Regions from separate parts of the Lactococcus formosensis genome, predicted to be linked through region 2. Evidence: riboswitches for the same ligand, from Rfam matches in the RefSeq annotation. Region 2 holds a riboswitch; each other region holds the start of a gene.
The links. A riboswitch is a leader RNA that binds a small molecule or an ion and turns the genes downstream of it on or off. The one in region 2 is predicted to bind thiamine pyrophosphate.
Positions count from the first base shown of each region.

Region 1 (4,230 bases), 760 kb from region 2:
TCCAACTCTTAGCTGCTTCACTTTGGGGTGTCGTTGCTCTGGGAAACTGGCCTGGTGTAAGTGCAAAAATTTTGGGGGCTTTCTCTCTTATTCTTATTATCTTTGGTGCGAGCTTGACTGTTTGGTCTGAAGAAAAAACACCAGCAAGTACAGGTCTTTTGAGAAAAGTAGTTATTTTCTTAGCTATTGGTGCTATTGGTTATTGGGGCTACTCTGCTGCGCCTCAAGCAAGTAATTTGTCAGGTCAAGAAGCTTTTCTCCCACAAGCCATTGGTATGCTTTTGACTGCTCTTATTTACAGTATCGTTATCTCTTTCAAAGAGAAGACAAAAATGGCAATCTTTGAAAGTGTATCATACAAACATATTATCTCAGGTTTCTTCTTTGCTTTTGCAGCTTTAACTTATCTTATCTCTGCTCAACCTGATATGAATGGCTTGGCAACTGGATTTATTCTCTCTCAAACATCTGTTGTTTTAGCAACGTTGACAGGTATCTGGTTCTTAAACCAAAGAAAAACAAAAAAAGAAATGCTTTTAACCATTATTGGGCTGGTCTTAATCATTATTGCAGCCTCAATAACTGTTACTATCTAAAGAAAAATACAGCTGTAAAGGCTGTATTTTTTATATTAAGATATGCTATACTTGAAGTAAGAGAAAGGAGCAATTATGCGAGTAAATAAGGAAATTGTAAGACATGGGGAGGCACTTGCTCTCGTCTGAACCATGTTGCCTCCCAATAAGTCATTAAAACTTTTTGGAGGAATAAAAATGAATACAAACTATACATTAAATACTTTAGGCTTTACAGAAAAATTTAAAAAAGAGGCCTTTAAATATCCAGATCTTTATCCCGGACGTGTGATTGAACAGATGCGTAATCAATACAACGTCGCTACTCAATCAGGTGAAGTCAAAGCAGAAGTATCAGGGAAATACCGTTTCGAAACATCAGAATCACTTGACTTTCCAGTAGTTGGAGATTTCGTTCTCTTAGATCGAGAAACAGATTCTACTGGACACGCGCAAATTCAGCGTTGCTTACCACGCTATTCAGCACTTATCCGTAAAGCAGCAGGAGAGACGCAGGAGCGTCAACTCATGGGAGCTAATATAGATAAAGTATTCATTTGTATGTCGCTTAATGAAGACTTTAATCTCCGAAGAGCGGAACGCTATTTAGCCCTTGTATGGGAATCTGGAGCACTTCCTGTATTTGTATTAACCAAAAAAGACTTGGCACAGGATGTGGAACAAAAACAAGCAGAACTCCAAGAGATTAGTTTTGGTGTAGATATTATTTTGACATCTTCGCAAACGGAGAACGGCTATCTTCCCTTACAGACCTATATCACGCCTGGAGAAACTCTTGTTTTGATTGGCTCATCTGGAGTTGGTAAATCAACATTGGTTAACGGATTACTAGGACAAGACACGTTAAAAACAAATGGTTTACGCAATGATGGTAAAGGAAAGCATACCACGACGCAACGTAGGCTATTTAAACTACCTTTAGGAGCTATGATGATTGATACACCAGGGATTCGTGAAGTTGGTTTAGATCAGGCTAACTTTAGTGAGAGCTTTTCAGATATTGAAGCTTTAGTGTCGCAGTGCAAGTTTTCTGATTGTAAGCATGGCAATGAACCCGCATGTGCTATTCAAGGCGCTCTTGCACAAGGTAAACTTTCATTTGAACGTTTTTCAAACTACCAAAAGCTACTAAAAGAAACAGCTTATGCAGGTCTAAATAACAGAGAAATTGAAAGAAAAAAACTTGACACAATGTTTAAGGAAGTTGGTGGCATGAAAAATGCCCGTAAAGCACTAAAACAAAAAAATAAACGTTACTACTAAAGGAAAAGCACTGATTTTTACTCATCAGTGCTTTTTTATGATAGAACCAATAAAAATATGAGCGCTTGCTTTATCTTTAAGACACAGTATGTTATACTAAAATTAATTTCTATATGAAATATAATCCTATAGAAAAAAATAAATATCATAACACAATGGGTACCGATAAAATAATCATTTTATCAGTTGAGAAAAACCATCAAACCTGCTCGGGTTAAGACCTGCGAAGGGATGTGTCATTACTACTTTTAGTTTATATAGCTTGATGTGGTATGTTTTTTGCTTTTCCCTCCTTGTGTTTACAAAGGAGTTTTTTTATGTCAACTTTAACAGAAATTCGTCATCAAAGACCTTTAATCTTGTGTCTTACGAATAGTGTTACCGTCCAAAGAGTTGCTGATCTTGTAAGTTTTTTAGGTGCTTCACCTTTAATGTCGTCCGAAAAGGACGAAATTAAAGATCTTCTTACACTTGCAAGTGCACTTGTTTTAAATACAGGTACTTTGAGACAAGAAGATGTATCACTTTTCATTGCAGCGGGACGTTTAGCAAATGAAAAAGGAATTCCTGTTGTTTTAGATCCCGTTGCTGTACACGTTCCTTATAGAAGTCAAGTTATGAAGTTACTTTTATCCGAAATCCATTTCGATATTATTCGAGGAAATGCTGCTGAAATTGCTTGGTTTGCTGAAGAAGAAGTAAGGAGTAGAGGGATTGACTCGCTTGATACGACAAGCAGCAGTAATAATGCAAAAATTGCAGCGAAAAAAACAAATGCTGTCATTGTTCAGACAGGCCAAACAGATGTCATCACAGATGGAACCAATATGTATTATGTGAATACGAGTAGTGAACTTTTTGCAATAAATGTTGGATGTGGAGATATGCTAACTGCGGCAATAGCTACTTTTTCAGCTGTTAATCCTCACTTCCTTGAAGCTTCTTATGAGGCTGCTAAATTTTTTAGTGAATCTGGAATCCAGGCAGAACTACAAGTCAAAGAACTTCCCGGTCAGTTTATCACTGCCTTATTAAATAATATCTATAGTAGTGCAAAGCAAGTGGAGGAAAATAATGATTGAGGTACCACAAGTTGTAACAATCGCTGGGATTGATTCAAGTGGAGGAGCAGGGATTAACGCAGATGTAAAAACTTTTCAAAGTCAAAAAGTTTATTCGGCTACGATTGTTGTCGGTTTGACTGCTCAAAATACGCTGGGGGTGCAAGAGATTTCAAGTGTAGCGCCTCATTTTATATTATCGCAATTTGATTCAGTGTTTTCTGACTTAGATATTTCTGCTGCAAAAACAGGGGCTCTGTTCGATGTAGCTCAAGTTAAAGCTGTTATCACAGGGATTCAACGCTATCAACCCCAACATTTGGTAGTTGATCCAGTGATGGTCGCGAAAGGAGGCGCCGTTCTTCTTTCAGATGAGGCTATCAGGTGCATAAAAAAAGAACTTTTCCCCTTGGCAGAACTCATTACGCCTAATCTTCAAGAAGCAGAAGTACTTCTAGAGCGTCCGATTTCAAGTGAGGAAGAAATCCGACAAGCACTTTATGATTTGCAAAGTTTGGGGACGAAAAATGTTCTCATTAAAGGAGGCCACTCAGCGAGCGAAACTGTTACAGATCTATTATTGACAGAATCCGGTGAAATTATGCGTTATTCTGCTTCAAGAATTGATACAAATAGGACACATGGGACAGGAGATACGCTTTCTTCATATATTACAGCTCATCTTGCACAGGGAGAAGAACTACTTGATATTTTGCCTCATGCAAAATCCTTTATCACAAACGCAATAAAAGAAAGTATTGATGTTGGTCATGGGCATGGACCTTTGAATCATTGGGTGAGTTACCATGAATAAAGAAATTCTAACATGTTATTTTATTGCGGGGCCCAAAAATTTTCCCGAGTTGTCTATAGAAGAAGCAGTTGAAAAAATCATTGAAATTCTTGAGGCAGGAGTTTCTTCCTACCAATTCCGTGATAAAGGTACAGTTTACAGGAGTCAAAACCAACGAATGGCCACTGTTTTAAAACTCCAAGAAGCTGCAAAGGACTTACATATCCCTTTTATTATCAATGATGATTTAGAACTGGCCTGCAGAATCCAAGCAGATGGGGTTCACCTGGGACAACAAGATAGAGCAGTTGCAGAAGCGCGTGAAAAGCTAGGCCTCCAAAAATATATTGGACTTTCGGTTAGAAATAAACAGGAACTTTTAGCTGCACAAGAAAGTGAAGCAGATTATCTTGGGATTGGTCCTATCTACCCTACAAGCAGTAAATCAGATGCTGCTGAACCACTCGGGGAGGAACAACTCTCTCAGTTGCTTCGTGTAAATAAAAAAGCAATCATA
Region 1 covers NZ_CP141721.1:1,696,667-1,700,896, forward strand. Annotated here, with positions in the region: gene rbsU (ribose/proton symporter RbsU) at 1-596, shown strand, start outside; gene rsgA (ribosome small subunit-dependent GTPase A) at 774-1,859, shown strand; TPP riboswitch at 2,005-2,108, shown strand; gene thiM (hydroxyethylthiazole kinase) at 2,177-2,941, shown strand; gene thiD (bifunctional hydroxymethylpyrimidine kinase/phosphomethylpyrimidine kinase) at 2,934-3,734, shown strand; gene thiE (thiamine phosphate synthase) at 3,727-4,230, shown strand, end outside.
Region 1: another riboswitch for thiamine pyrophosphate. It lies ahead of thiM (hydroxyethylthiazole kinase); the one in region 2 lies ahead of thiT (energy-coupled thiamine transporter ThiT).

Region 2 (4,230 bases):
TAGGCCTTGCTTTGTAAACCAAAGTTCCATGTGATGTGGAATATCAATAGCTAACGTTTTCGCTTTTTTATCCAAATACAGTTTTTCGTCAGGTAAATTATCAGCGAACTGAGCTAAGTCAAACGACTGCGAAACTTGAAAACGTAAAAGCATCAGGTCAAGTTTTTCATCCATATTAGCTGTCAAATCAGGACCTTCACTTTGGCAAAAGACGAGATGCAAACCAGCAAGGTCTAAAAGATTACCTTGCGCTTTTACACCGAGAATTTTTTCATATTCTGCAATAATAGACACTTCTGGAATATTAATTTGTACCTCTTTGATAGAAAAATCAGATAGTCCTGCAAATTCCCCCTCATCAAAGTCAACATCAGATTTAGCAACCTCTGTTAAATCTGACCAATCGTTTACAGAAACCATCAGATAAACATCATTTTCTGGAGAAACAGCCTCAAAAGCCCAACTGTCTTTGACCTGATAAAGATGTGCTACTTGGTCTAAGTTACGCGCCAAAAGCTGTTCAATTTCTTCCTCATCAGCTTGGATGACTGTGCGTCCATGTTTCTTCATCCCTTGAACAGGAGTCACACCCGGTAACTCCTCTAAGATTAACCTTGGTTCTTTTGCCTCATAACCAGATAAAAAAACTTCTGCATTTTCTTCGTGTAAGACTTTCATGCCAAGCACATCACGATAAAAATTTAAATTTTCTTCGCGATTGAGTACACGATAGCCTGGTAAGCAAACTTCTAAATTGTTTATGAATTCTTTCATTCTGATTCTCCATTTATCTTCTTATATTTTATTAAAACTTATACAAATTATCAATGATTATATGTTAGAATTGTTCTATGATTAAATTTCGAGACCTTATAAAAAAACCTTGGACCTGGACTATTCTCCCTGCTTTTCTCTTCGCTCTTCCTTTTTCTTTAGGAGCTGGCTGGATGCAATGGTTAGGGCTAAGTTTCCTTCTTTACCTAATTAGTTTAATTTTCACTTATAAGAAATCAATCTGGCTGGCTCTCTTTGTGCTTTCTTTACTACCAAGTTTTGCTACAGCACTTATCAGCCAGTTGCATTCTGGAAAAGCCTTTTCTTCTCTTGATCAAATAATATTTTTTGTGATTTTCTTTGTTGCTCTAGGCTTGTCTTACTTTCTTGCTCGCCGTCGAAATATTATTCCGCCGATTGCTATCAAAGAATTCCCCTTGGGCAAAATTGCCCAAGGCTTTGGTTCTCTTTTCTTGGTTTCACTCTGTGTCAATATTTTAGCACAGGCGCTTGGTTTACAAGCAAGTACAGAAAATCAAGAGGCTTTAAACAGTCTCGCCCAGGTTATTCCTTTAGGTATCTTTGCTGTCCAAACGATCTTTGCTGGCTTCTTTGAAGAACTTACTTACCGCGTTGGCCCTTTCGAAGTTCTCTTTACAAAAAATAAAATGCTCGCTTTTTTGACAGCAGCTCTCCTCTTTGCAGGTATGCACAGTCCAACAGATCTTTACAGTTGGCTTGTTTATGGTTCAATGAGTTTAGTGCTCACCATGTTCTACTTTAAATACCGTAATTTCTACCTCAATATGGCCATCCATATGGCTTGGAATTTCCTTGGAATAAGTATGACATTTTTGCTAAAGTAAACATCTTATGATATATTAATACTGTAAAATTAAAATTTGCACAATGGGTGCTCGAGGGAAAACCAAGAGCTGAGAAACACCATTTGACCTGATCTGGTTCGTACCAGCGTAGGAATGTGTTTGTATAGAGGATCGCTATCCTCACTTCTCTCTAACCCTCCTTTGTGCCAACAAAAGGAGATTTTTTATGTCTGATTCTAAAGTTTTAGAACTTACTGAAACGGCTATTGCTGCTGCATTAGCTCTTGTCTTGAGTTTCATCTCGATAAACTATGCTCAAGTTTTTTATCTTGAGCTGGCAGTTATTCCCTTACTGGTCTTGGCCTTGCGCCGCGGTGTTTTTTGGGGCATGACAGGTGGGCTGGTGTTTGGCTTACTTTTGATTGTATTAGGTCAAGCAACTATCTTGACTCCAGTACAGGCCTTGCTGGAATATATCGTTGCACCGATTTCTCTTGGCTTCGCTGGCATCATACGCAAGAAAGATTCGAGTCAAACACGCACAATCTTTGCTGCTGCTTTTCTCGGCGTTCTTATCAAATATTTTTGGCACTTTGTCGCTGGTGTTATTTTTTGGGGGAAATATGCTTGGAAGGGCTGGGGTGCGATTCCTTATTCATTTGTCGTAAATGGAATGAGTGGACTTGCAACTGCAACACTCGCTGCTCTGGCTCTCGTTATTATCTCTAAGAGTGCAGCTCAGATTTTTCAAGCGAAAAAGTGATATAATGAACGCATGAGCAAGAAAAAGAAACTGAAAAAAACATTAGTTGAACAAATTCTGGACAAAGGTCAAGTCAACCATGAAGGGCTTGCTCTCAATGCTTTAGAAGCAGAGCTCATGCCTGAAGACATCCAACGTCGTGATATCTATAAAACGCTCGCACTTATAGGAGATAAAACGGGTCCAATCGTGGGGATCCTTCCTCTGACAGAGCATCTTTCTGAAAAGAAATTAGCAAAGGTCTCTGGAAATAAGAAGGTCCACATGATTCCTCAAAAAGATTTGCAGAAAACCACTGGATACATCCATGGTGCTAATAATCCTGTCGGTATCTGGCAAATCAAAAGGTTCCCTATCTATATCGATACCATTGCACTGGATGCAGATAAAATCATTGTATCTGCCGGTGAAATCGGCCGTTCTATACGCCTCAATCCAAAAGAACTCGCAACTTTTGTACAAGCTGAATTTGCTGAAATTCGTGAAATTTAAATAAAAAGGAAAGCTTAACTATGGCTTTTCTTTTTATTTTTACATCTCGATTTATTGTTCCGACAAATAACACTTTACAAAAGTACCCAAAACCGCTAAAATTAAGCTATGTTACCTAAGATTATTGCCACCCTATATCCGCTTTTAAGCTGGATTGTATTGGTTTTCGCTTTTAAATTTTTGCGGATTCGCCACTTGACGAATCGAAAACTTCGCATTCCTGATATTTTTGTCCTCTTCTTAATTTTTGGGCTCCAACTTTTTTCAGAGCAATTCACTGCCATTAATATTTTGCCTTATTACTTCTTGATCCTTTCAATTTTAGCTCTCGTCTTATTGTTAATGGATTTATTCTATTTTAAAGACTTCAAATATAAGCGCTTCTTTAAGCTTTTTTGGCGCATTACTTTTGTGATTACTTTTGCTCTTTACATCGCTATGATTGTCATGATTTACATGCATTGATAAAAGAACCATACTAATGGTTTTTCTTTTTATATATGATTCATAAAAAAAAACCAGAAAAACTGGTTTTTTTTATTTGTTTCCGAGCTCTTTCAAAAGAACAGCAAATTCTTCATCTGTCAGTGTAATCCCCTTGCCCATCTTTTCATGGTCGGGCGACCACTGACGCAAATCATATTTAGCTTCCATGCCATTCCACGATACACGGTTAAGCTCTTTGGTCCAGCCTTTGGCATTTTCAGATAAGGTAATAAGATGTTCCTCAATTTCAAACTTTAAATCAGCCATACGCACCTCCTATATTAATGATACGGAAAAATTTTCAACTTTTCACAGTTAATCTTCAATAAGTTGAATATCAACACCCAAAGCCGTCATTTTTTCAATAATACTATCATATCCACGAAGGATAAATTCAATATTTTCAATCGTCGTTGTACCTTCGGCAATAATACCAGCCAAGACCAGACTTGCCCCCGCACGCAAGTCGGTAGCACGAACATGAGCACCTTGAAGTTTATTAGGTGCTTCATAGATAATATGATCATCCACTGTTGAGATTGCAGCACCCATACGTGCCATTTCTGGCACATGATTGACACGTTTTTCATAAATCGTATCCATTATCCAACCACGTCCTTGTGCTTTTAGTAGAAGCGGAGTAATTGGCTGTTGCAAATCAGTTGCAAACCCAGGATAAGGTACAGTCTTAATATTGATTGCTTTCAAGTTTTCTGAACGATGGACCTCGATAGAGTCCTCACGAATGGTCATACGTACGCCCATTTCTTCGAGTTTAGCAATAAATGATTCTAGATGTTCATAGATAACATTGTCAACGATGACGCCATCTCCCATCGCTGCAGCCAAAGCAAGATAAGTTCCTGCCTCGATACGGTCAGGAATAAC
Region 2 covers NZ_CP141721.1:933,776-938,005, reverse strand. Annotated here, with positions in the region: gene VNN39_RS04605 (CppA C-terminal domain-containing protein) at 1-774, opposite strand, end outside; gene VNN39_RS04610 (serine hydrolase domain-containing protein) at 1-1, opposite strand, end outside; gene VNN39_RS04600 (CPBP family intramembrane glutamic endopeptidase) at 852-1,640, shown strand; TPP riboswitch at 1,674-1,772, shown strand; gene thiT (energy-coupled thiamine transporter ThiT) at 1,828-2,364, shown strand; gene VNN39_RS04590 (aminoacyl-tRNA deacylase) at 2,377-2,856, shown strand; gene VNN39_RS04585 (DUF3397 domain-containing protein) at 2,965-3,321, shown strand; gene VNN39_RS04580 (YdbC family protein) at 3,394-3,609, opposite strand; gene VNN39_RS04575 (UDP-N-acetylglucosamine 1-carboxyvinyltransferase) at 3,658-4,230, opposite strand, start outside.

Region 3 (4,230 bases), 880 kb from region 2:
CAACCTTTACTTTCTGATCCGTTTGCGCGACCTTGTAGTACAAAGCCTGTGTCATTTTGAATAGCAATGTCTTCTGTTAAAATAGCCATACAAGAATTCCAATTTGATAAGTCATAGAAAGCAAGAAGACCTCTCTCTCCTTTTTCAACAGGTTTCAATGTATCAAAACTTAAAACTTGTATCTTGACCCATGCTGGAGCTGCCTTACTATAGGAGATAGGTTGGTTCGAACTGGTATGAAGTATATTTTGGTCATAACATTGGGAACTTACTTCTGTCATGCCATACATATTGATAATTTGAGACCGCTTGATATGAAAAACTTCCTGAATTTGATTGTAAAATTTATCTTGGTTAATTTCCCTAGTCTTTCCTTTGAAGCCACCTGTGTCAAAAATAATACTTTTTTCTGACAAGAAAAATGTGAGCCGCTGTTCGGTGAGGTAATCAAGTAAATAGACAAATGAAAAAGAAGCACCAAGTAGCATTATTGATGTATTATTTTTTTCTGCACGTTGGATTTCCATTACGACTGAAGAATAATCTATACCGGCTTGATCAACAAAAATATGACTGTCAGCTGTTCCAAAAAAAGAGACTGCCTGACTGACATAACGCGATAATGACGAATGAGGGTTTGACTCAATCCCAGGAAATAAAGAAAGTATTTGAATGTTTTCACGATCAGGGAGGACATATTTTTTAAAGCCATACTTCATTGAACTGTCCCAAACTTCAAAATTTGGATGATAATTTTTACTTCTATTTTGGGGATCAGAAGTTCCACTTGAAGTAAAAATATCTTCAATATCATTAAGCCCTACAGTGGATAAATCAAAATTTTTAAAAGCCTGGATGGGTAAGGTTGGTATATCTTCCCAAGATGTGACAGTTAGTGGTGTTTTGGATTTTGATTGAGCATACTTTCTACAAGGGAAATTATGTTCGAATTGGTATGAGAATACTGCTAAAGCTAACGTATTGAAATCCTCTTCATAATTTTCATGAGCAGTAGTTGTGGCATATTTTTGAATGAATTTGAGAATATTATTTTGTAATTCGGTTTTATTTTGAGGCATGGTTTAACCTTTCTTCTAAGAATTTCGGAAAATTGATAAGTAAAAGCTGTAAAGTAACAGAAGTAAGAGCGCCAATGAGGATTCCGTTGGAGAGTAGGATAGCTAAAGGCCCTGACCAGTTTGATGAGAAGCTAGGGAGACCAATTGCTAAAATAATAGGTAATCCCATAACAAGATTATTTCGAGGATTATCCTCTACTTGCCGAAGAATACTTAAGCCTGCAGAAATTAGAGTGGCTGCAGCTGGCAAGAATAATCCACCAATGACAGAAGAAGGAGTTAAGGCCAAGAGAGCACCTATCTTAGGGATGAATCCTAAAATGATAAAAAATACTCCAGCAATCATGATTGGGACATGAGAAAATGACGACGTCATACTGAGAACCCCTAGATTTTGGGCAAAACCTGTAGTTGGAAAGCCACCAAATAAAGAAGAACTTATAGAGCCCAGCGCTTCGCCAACAATTCCGTTTCGAATACGTGAAGCTTCAATATTTTCACCAAGTAAATTGCCAGCTGTTTCATAAACACTAATGGATTCAACGACGGCAACAAGATAGGCAATGAAAAAGGCAATAAAAACTGACCAGTTAAAATGGAGTTGACCGTAAGGAAGAAAATGAGGTAAACCAAACCATGCCTGTGTTTTTACACCTGAAAAATCTATACTTCCGGTTAAATAGGCAGTTATATCCCCAGCAATTAAGGCAAATAGAAAAGAAAATCGTTTCCAAATACCTTTGCCAAATAAAGAAAAAAGAAGAACTGTCGCACATGTAATAAGCGCAAGTCCTATATTATGAGGACTAGCAAAGTCATGAGTACCAGGTGTTCCTCCGAAAAACTCTGATAAGGTAAAATTAATCAAGGAGAGGCCGACAATAAAAATCAAAACACCTTTAACGGCTGGGCTTAAGAATTTCACGAGTTTGGTGATTAAATCAGTAACAGAAAGTAAAAGAACAATGAATGAACTGAGTAAAATGGAAGTACCTGCTGCAGATAGCTGTCCTGTCTTTGCAGCACTAATCATCAAGGCATCAAAAGAAGCGGAAGGACCTTGAATAACAGGAAGTTTGATAAGACGAGTGACCTGTAAAAGAGTGACCAAGCCCGAGACAATAAAAATAGTGTTGACAAGGTTTGAAGAGTAGGCTAGGGAAAGCCCTCCTGCTGTTGCTACATATATAGGGTCTAACCAAACATTGGAGACAAAGACATGCTGCAGTGCGATAAGACTATATTCAGCTGTTTTATGGGGCTTGGGTTTGTTCATTGGAATAATTCCTCCTAGAAAATAAAAAATGTCCTTTTGCAAAGTGCAAAAAGACATACTAAAATAGCGTTTATGATAACGAATTAGATGTCACTTTCCTCCGCTGGTACTAACCAGATCAGGTACAAAGGGTAATTCTCAGCCATAAAGGCACCCCTAGTGATCTATAATGTAATATTAATATTGTAAAGTAAATTTATCAAAATACAAGATATTTGTCAAAAATTATTGTATATATTATCTCAAGCTATTTCAAATATTTGTTTAAGAATGTGGATGTACGCTCTTGGTATTCTTGAGGGTTTACGATGTAAGACTGTGCATGTTGAGCTTTAGGTACAATCCATAATTCTTTAGGAGAATGAGCAGCTTTGAAATTTTCAGTCGCCATTTTTGTTGGGACAAACTTATCTTCAGCCCCGTGGATGATAAAGATAGGGAGAGTGGATCGTCTTAAAGCTTTAGTAGCATCAGCCTCAAAAAAGTTATAGTGTGCGCGTACTTGTACAAGAAATTGAGTTGTATAAACGAGTGGGAATTTTGGCAAGTGGAACATCTCTTTCAGTTGGTATGCGAGTTCAGCAGAAATACTGCTGTATCCACAGTCCTCAATAACTGCTTTGACTTGGGAAGGAAGCTTTTCGCCAGCAGTAAACATGACTGTTGCGCCTCCCATGCTTACACCGAACAAAGCAATTTGGCTGTCTTGACCTGTATACTCAATAACCTTATTAATCCATTTGACATAATCTAAACGGTCCGGCCACCCAAAACCGATATAATTTCCATCAGATGTCCCCGCACCACGATCGTCGGGTGCTAAGACATTATAACCGAGGTCATGGTACATTTGCATATAACGTGCCATATCTTCTTTTTTTCCCATATAACCATGAGCAATAATAATGGTTTTTTTAGTTTTAGTTTGTGCAGGAATATAGTAAGCATTGAGCTTTAAGTCATCTGTGGCTGAGATTTCATGCCATTCTTGCTTTTGAGTAGAATTCAACCATTGGCTGGCTTTAATATTTAGAGGGTTGTTTTGTCCATTATGTGGTACAAAGCTCTTGTTTCCGGGTACGAATGCGAAATCATACATGTAAAATGTTGTCACCACTGTCATTATTGTCAGAATAATTAAAAAAATTATTGTCAATATTGTAATTTTTTTCTTCATAGGAGCTCCTTTTTAACCAAAACTATTATAACATTTAAAAAAGTGGTATAGACAATCTAATGTGAAATGTTTAAAATCTTGAAATATGAACATTTTGTTGCTACATGTATCGTAGAGTGAACGAAAAATATGTTAGACTATATTTTGTAATTTTCTTTTGTGTTAATTTTTAAAATACAAAAACAATAAAATATAATTCCACCGGGAATAACGCTCAAGCGTTTTAAGCATTTCATTAGGTCTAAGAAGAAATGCTTGAATCACTTGATTTTTTTTTGAGGAGAATAAATGAGTTATAGCAAGTATGGTGAATCTTTTAGAACGCTGAGAAAGCAGCATAAAAAGACTTTAGAGTATTTTGAAAGTCTCGGAATTTCAAAAGGTACATTGTCACAATTTGAAAATGGAAAAACTTTATTATCCTTTGACAAATTAGATATGGCACTTCAAAAGATGAATGTGACAATGACATCATATATTTTGATGATTAATAACACAGAATCAGAGTATTTTATCATACAATTTAAAGAGATAGAGAATGCTTTTGTCACAAGAGACAAAGAAAAACTTAAGCAAATTTACCATGACAATGTGTATTATGAAATTGAAGAAGACTATTTTATTGCTTTAGCTGCTAAAGCATGTTATGAAGAGCTAACGCTTGAAGAAAAAACACAACTTGAAACATTTTTTAATAA
Region 3 covers NZ_CP141721.1:1,809,833-1,814,062, reverse strand. Annotated here, with positions in the region: gene VNN39_RS08755 (acyl-CoA synthetase) at 1-1,079, opposite strand, end outside; gene VNN39_RS08750 (uracil-xanthine permease family protein) at 1,066-2,355, opposite strand; TPP riboswitch at 2,434-2,523, opposite strand; gene VNN39_RS08745 (alpha/beta hydrolase) at 2,603-3,532, opposite strand; gene VNN39_RS08740 (Rgg/GadR/MutR family transcriptional regulator) at 3,821-4,230, shown strand, end outside.
Region 3: another riboswitch for thiamine pyrophosphate. It lies ahead of VNN39_RS08750 (uracil-xanthine permease family protein); the one in region 2 lies ahead of thiT (energy-coupled thiamine transporter ThiT).